DNA from 3 places in the Peribacillus sp. P4_B1 genome. Region 1 is predicted to be linked to each of the others. Evidence: riboswitches for the same ligand, from Rfam matches in the RefSeq annotation. Region 1 holds a riboswitch; each other region holds the start of a gene.
What was found. Region 1 has a riboswitch for cyclic di-AMP ahead of AC1DVK_RS16080 (TrkH family potassium uptake protein). Riboswitches for the same ligand answer to the same signal wherever they lie in the genome.

Region 1 (2,275 bases):
AAATGCGTCTTGGGGACGGGATCAATAGAACGGTGCCAATTAATATGTCACCATTATTAATCTTATGCCGTATTGCATTAACAGCATGCAATAACTATGCACTATAATGGGAACTCCCTTTAAGCTTCAATACATCCCCGTTACTCCTTTCCAGTTTACCAAGCGCACTGGAAAGTTGCGTTTCATTTACTTTTTTCTCATCGGAATCACATTTACCCTAAACTTTAACATTAATGGTATAATTTTGTAAATGTTATGATTTTCAAAACAAAAAAACTCATTCAAAATTAAATGAGTTTGAAAGCAAAACAAGATAGGAATTTTTCGCTCAGCGTTCCCGAATAAGACACAGGAATGACATAATTGAATACCGTTAAATGAATGTTTGGATTCAGCTGATTTACTTTAGGGAAAACAATTTTAATAACGGATTCTTTTTCTTATCCGTTATCCTTAACTCATTCATTATGATTTGGTCCTCATGATCGGCTATCCATTTCCTTAGTGCATCTTTATCCTGGCATTGTGTTAAATATGTCTGGCCACCCTTGCCTGTAGCGTTAATAACATATCTATTGAACGTCTTCTCCATAATTGCCCGCCTTTTTTATAAAATGTCTGGAACCTTTAAATACGAATGCATTGACTTTTTCTATGCTTTTCAAAAGAAAAATAGTTTATATATATTAATAACATTGATTGCCCATGACCTGTTCAGCTAGAAAGTGTTGAATCAAGTACACCGAAACTGTTATCATAATCGGATTAATCGAACCTATCATAATGTGCTAACTAATATTTGTCAATACGTTTTATCAATGTAAATAAAACGTAAATTTTCAGTTTTATTAAAGAAATATTTTTTTACAATTTAGGGGTTTACAACTGCTAAATGTTGGGAGTAGAATACGTTTATCAATTTAATATATTTCGGCCAAAACTCAAAGGAATTGAGTACGGAGGACCCAATCATTTGGGGTTAATTCTGCCATGCAGAAGGGATGAGATCAGCTCTTTCGCCATCCTACCCGTCAGCTAACTTCGTCGGCTAAAGCGAAGGAGGTCATAAGACCGCCTATTTCGGGAGCTTTTTTTGCACGCTTTTTGTGACAAAATAGCTGTTCGATGTTTACGCAGGTCTTTTTATTATGCTTAAAAAAGATTTGATAACAGGATTGATGGTTAAGATATTCATACAGTTTTACACATGTCATTTTTAGGTAGGGATGATCAATTGATAAAAGCAAAAAAATTATTCGATCCGCCAAAAATCCTTGTACTAGGCTTTGCCACCCTGATACTTATTGGGGCCTATTTGCTGACCCTGCCGATTTCTACTGAAAATGGGAATGGCCTTGCTTTTCTGGATGCTTTATTCACCTCAACCTCCGCTACATGTGTAACAGGACTTGTCGTAGTGGATACGGGAACGACCTTCACCACCTTTGGTGAATTGGTCATCTTAACACTGATTCAGATAGGCGGCTTAGGATTCATGTCATTTGCGACGTTTTTCTTTTTCCTTTTAGGCAAAAGGATTTCTTTAAAAGGCAGGTTACTCTTGCAGGAATCCTTAAATAATCTTTCCATGGCAGGTATAGTCAAGTTAGTAAAACGGCTTTTAATTTTCACGGCCATCATTGAAGCCATGGGTGCCCTTATCTTATCGATTCGCTTTTCTTTTGACATGCCAATCGGCAAAGCGATCTATTACGGGGTTTTTCATTCCATATCGAATTTCAATAATGCCGGTTTTGATTTGATGGGAGAATTCAAGAGCTTGACCCCTTATGTATCGGATCCATTCGTAACCCTTACGGTCGCCTTCCTGATCACGTTTGGCGGAATAGGTTTTATCGTGATGAATGAACTATACGAATATCGTGATACCCATCGTTTATCCGTACATACGAAGGTTGTTCTGATGACTAGCCTGACACTTACAATCGCCGGCGCAATTTTAATCTTTTTATTCGAGTTCGGTAATGCCAAGACATTGCAGCCTTTATCTTTCATGGGTAAAACGTTATCGTCTCTATTTCAATCGGTTTCACCAAGGACGGCCGGCTCCAATACGCTGAATATCCCTGATTTGACTCAACCCACATTACTGCTCATCATTTTCTTGATGTTCGTTGGGGCTTCACCCGGATCGACTGGCGGCGGGATTAAAACAACCACATTTGCGACGCTTATCGGAACGGTCTGGTCACAGATTAAAGGAAAGGGTGATGTGGTATTATTCCGTCACCGCATTATAAGTGAAACGATCTTT
Region 2 (2,275 bases), on a different contig from region 1:
GGAATGGTCAATACAGGGGTTGGACTTTCCATCATGCTTTTCCTCATGAATGTTCTTGAATTATCTTACTGGATCTCTACCTTTTTCGGCAATGGTATGGGAGCAGTAACGAGTTTTCTGTTGAACAGGACTTTTACTTTTAGAAGCGATATAGATTGGCGGAGAGGGGTTGCCCGTTTCTTTTGCGTCATCCTGATTTGTTATTACGCCGCTTATTCTTTAGGACAAGCCATTGCAGAATCCTTGGAAGCATCCGTTCATTTTTCCATTCAGCAAAATGTGGCTGTACTTATCGGAACAATCTTTTATACAGTACTGAACTATATTGGCCAGAAATACTTTGTCTTTAAAAAAAGCAATTTGGGAACAATTCAAGAAGGAAGGAACTGATTAGAATCAAAGAATGCCCCTTTGGATGGAAATCAAAGTGGATTTCATGAAGCGAATTTTTGATTTTCAGCGTGGAGTTTATATATTGCAAACCTATCCAAGCGGGGGCAGATCCTTTTAATAAGAAAGGTGAACCGTTAATAAATTAGAGATTTAAACAGTTTCGTAATTCGGTAATTTTCCCCTTTAAGTACCCACCGTTTTGTTCTTTCATTTCTTAAAAATTGATTGGGAAGTTTCTCTTTTTTAACAAGTTATTCACCTTTTTCCTACCTTCGAATCATGCACTTGGATGACTTATGTTATATAAGTCAGAACAAAGCCTCACTCAAAATAAATTATTATTTTACTGTGCAAAATTTTCATTTACTTTTCTATTTCACCGGAGTATGATAATCAACAGTTTCGTATTTCTAAATCGCTTAAACCTTATGGTACGGGGGACCCGTTATGGGATTATTTTAACAATCCAAGGGGTGAATCCTTTCAAGGTAGGGCTACTCTTAGGTCCGAATCCGACAGCTAACCTCGTAAGCGTTATATGAGAGGGAAGTGGAGCTTGTTAGACAAAAAAGTGGATGTCTACAGGTCTATTTAGTTATGACTTGTGGGCATTTTTCCATTTTTTTGTTTTTCCTATAGCTGGGTAATATAAACTTATAACTTAAAAATGGTGGTGAATTCTTGATGTTATCTTCTATAAAGAGGTTTTTGATCGGGAGACCTTTAAAATCAAATGCACTAGGTGATCAAAAGCTTAACAAAACCAAGGCTTTGGCAATATTATCTTCTGATGCTTTGTCTTCGGTTGCTTATGGACCGGAGCAAATATTAATCGTTCTGATCACGGTCGGTGCTGCGGCATTCTGGTATTCCATACCCATCGCCATCGGAGTATTGTTACTGTTGGCTGCATTGATCTTGTCCTATAGACAAATCATTTTTGCTTATCCTCATGGCGGGGGAGCCTATGTGGTTTCAAAAAACAATTTAGGTATCAATCCAGGGTTGATAGCTGGAGGATCCTTATTGGTCGATTATATTTTAACTGTAGCTGTAAGTGTTTCTGCAGGTACGGATGCCATCACGTCCGCCTTTCCCAGCCTTCATGCATATAATGTAGGCATAGCCATCGTTTTTGTATTTCTGCTCACCATCCTTAACCTAAGAGGGGTTACAGAGTCGGCCTCTGTTTTGGCCTATCCGGTGTATCTATTCGTTTTAGCGTTGTTCATCTTGATTGGTGTAGGAATTTACAAAATCCTGACAGGTGGAGTCTCACCGGAATTACACGCGCCAATCGGGACTCCAGTAGCGGGCATCAGTTTATTCATACTGCTAAGGGCATTTGCATCAGGAAGCTCCGCATTGACAGGAGTCGAAGCGATTTCCAATGCGATTCCGAACTTTAAAGACCCAGCTCCGAATAATGCTGCAAAAACTTTAATAGCTATGGGTTCCTTACTGGCTGTATTATTTACGGGAATCGTATTCTTAGCCTACTATTTAAGCATTGTTCCTAGCGCAGAGGTAACGGTCGTCTCGCAGATTGCTGAAGAGATCTTTGGTCGGAATTTCATGTATTTCTTCATTCAAGGTACGACTGCATTGATCTTGATTCTTGCTGCCAATACTGGCTATTCCGCTTTCCCCTTGCTTGCGGTGAATCTTGCAAAAGATAAATTCATACCAAGGGCGTTTACGATTAGAGGGGACCGATTAGGATATTCCAATGGAATTATCATACTAGGACTTGCATCCATCATCTTAATAGTCGCATTTGGGGGACATACAGAAAATCTTATTCCACTTTATGCGGTAGGGGTATTTATTCCATTTACGTTTTCCCAGACAGGGATGATTGTCAAATGGATACGCGAAAAGC
Region 3 (2,275 bases), on a different contig from region 1:
TTTAAAAAACTTTTCGTTTGCACCTTCTGGCACGTCAAATATAAAGGATACGCTTTTCAAACACAAAAAATCCAGAGTGACATATCACTCTGGATTTTTTGTATTAAGAAACTTGTTCTAATTCTTTATCGGAAGGAGGGTTGAATTGACCTTCCCATTTAGAGATGACGATTGCTGCAAGTGAATTACCGATAACGTTTACTACTGTACGTCCCATATCAAGAATACGGTCGATACCGGCAATAAATGCTAAACCTTCAATAGGAATACCAACTGTTCCTAATGTCGCTAAAAGAACTACGAAGGATACACCTGGTACACCCGCAATACCCTTAGACGTGATCATTAACACTAGCATTAGCGTAATTTGCTCATAAGCACTTAAATCGATTCCGTACATTTGAGCGATGAAGATAGCTGCCAACGCTTGGTATAATGTTGAACCATCAAGGTTAAAAGAGTATCCAGTCGGAATAACAAATGTAGCTATATGTTTCGGACATCCCGCTTTTTCCATTTTTTCCATAAGTTTCGGAAGAACCGCTTCTGAACTTGCTGTAGAGAACGCAAGTATCAATTCTTCTTTTAGAAGTTTAATCAATGTAAAGATATTGAATCCTACAAATTTTGCAATAAGACCCAGAACGACAATTACAAAGAAAATCATTGTTCCGTATACAGAAAGCGCTAACTTACCTAACGGAATTAAAGATTCCAAACCGAACTTGGAGATGGTCACACCGATTAGTGCAAATACCCCAATAGGAGCAAATTTCATGACCATATTAGTTAGGTAGAACATTCCTTCTGCTGTACCTTGGAAGAAACGGAATACTGGTTTACCTTTTTCACCGATCGCGGCAATACTTAGTCCAAACAATACGGAGAAGAAAATAATCGCTAACATATCGCCTTGTACCATAGCTTGTACTGGATTGGATGGTACAATGTGAACAAGTGTATCTACAAATGATTCATGCTGCTTAGTTTCTGCTGTATCAACATAAGTGGAGATGTCAGTTTTTTCCAGATGATTCATATTTACGCCAGCACCAGGCTGGATGATATTAGCGGAAATTAAACCAACAGCAATCGCAATCATAGTTACCGCCACAAAGTATGAAAGTGATTTAGCTCCTAGTTTACCTACTGCTTTTAAATCACCTACACCCGCAACTGCAACGATAAGACTTGATACAATGATTGGCACAACAATCATTTTAATCATTCGTAGGAAAATGTCTCCGAATGGCTGTAAAAAGTTTTGGGCCGTCTCATTACCATAAAAAATGGCACCAACGATAATCCCTAGAATTAAACCAATGAAAATTTGGCTAGCTAAACTTAACTTGAATTTCTTCATATACTTTCCTCACCTTCCATAAAGTCTTTGATGCAAAAACGTTTTGTCTCGGTAAGGGAAACAAGATACTAATAGAAAGAAAGTAATTTTTCTTTTTTTGAAAAACTCTGTCTTTACGCCGAAAAAAAAGACACTTCATGTGTCGATTTCATATTGGCGTGAATATTCACACATGTTCCCTTAAAGACGCTGACGAGGTTAGCTGTCGGGTTAGGAATTGGAAACACAATTTGCCCTTTCATTTCTGAATTCACCCCTAGTGGAATAAAATCCACAAAAATGGTTCCCCCGTTCTTGGAATAAGATTAAGCGAGTTAACTTATAATAAAATATTATACTAAAAAGGTTAATCTGTAAATGTTTATTCTCATCCATTTTAGAAAAAGTCTTTAAATATATCTGAATATTCTGCATTTTAGATGATTTCACCAAGTATTACACTTCCCGATTTTTAGTCATTTAAGCTATATGGATATATAAATAATAACTAATTTGACATCCCCTTTCTTTATGAAAGAAGCAGTTATTTTTCCAAAATGCCAAGTAACAGATACCTTACTTTTTCCCTAGAGGTGAATTTTTTATAAGTTGCAATTTTCACTTTTTCAAATTGAATTGGGGTAATAAAATAAGAATGGTTCTTCGCTACCCTATTCGGTTCTAGCAGGATGACATCACCTACTGACGGTCCCTTTATTAGTTCCTGCTTACCTTCTGCTTTAAGCCCTTTTGAAATGTAGTGTTTATCCACATAGCCTTTTTTAGTCAATTTGTAGACATGCGGCCTTTTTTGGTAATGCACTGCCTCTATGGGAATGGCCGGTACACCAGCTTTCTCATTGGTTATTACAGCAAGGTTGACTTTGGATCCCACCAACAAAGATTCAGTTTCTTCACCCTCCGGTTCGATTA

Region 2: another riboswitch for cyclic di-AMP. It lies ahead of AC1DVK_RS06245 (APC family permease); the one in region 1 lies ahead of AC1DVK_RS16080 (TrkH family potassium uptake protein).
Region 3: another riboswitch for cyclic di-AMP. It lies ahead of AC1DVK_RS20855 (cation:dicarboxylate symporter family transporter); the one in region 1 lies ahead of AC1DVK_RS16080 (TrkH family potassium uptake protein).

The regions. Positions count from the first base shown of each region.
Region 1 is NZ_JBFUHM010000027.1:35,359-37,633, forward strand. It holds gene AC1DVK_RS16075 (hypothetical protein) at 401-592, opposite strand; cyclic di-AMP (ydaO/yuaA leader) riboswitch at 923-1,065, shown strand; gene AC1DVK_RS16080 (TrkH family potassium uptake protein) at 1,208-2,275, shown strand, end outside.
Region 2 is NZ_JBFUHM010000008.1:11,620-13,894, reverse strand. It holds gene AC1DVK_RS06250 (GtrA family protein) at 1-390, shown strand, start outside; cyclic di-AMP (ydaO/yuaA leader) riboswitch at 800-943, shown strand; gene AC1DVK_RS06245 (APC family permease) at 1,078-2,275, shown strand, end outside.
Region 3 is NZ_JBFUHM010000045.1:24,758-27,032, forward strand. It holds gene AC1DVK_RS20855 (cation:dicarboxylate symporter family transporter) at 104-1,363, opposite strand; cyclic di-AMP (ydaO/yuaA leader) riboswitch at 1,536-1,685, opposite strand; gene AC1DVK_RS20860 (efflux RND transporter periplasmic adaptor subunit) at 1,887-2,275, opposite strand, start outside.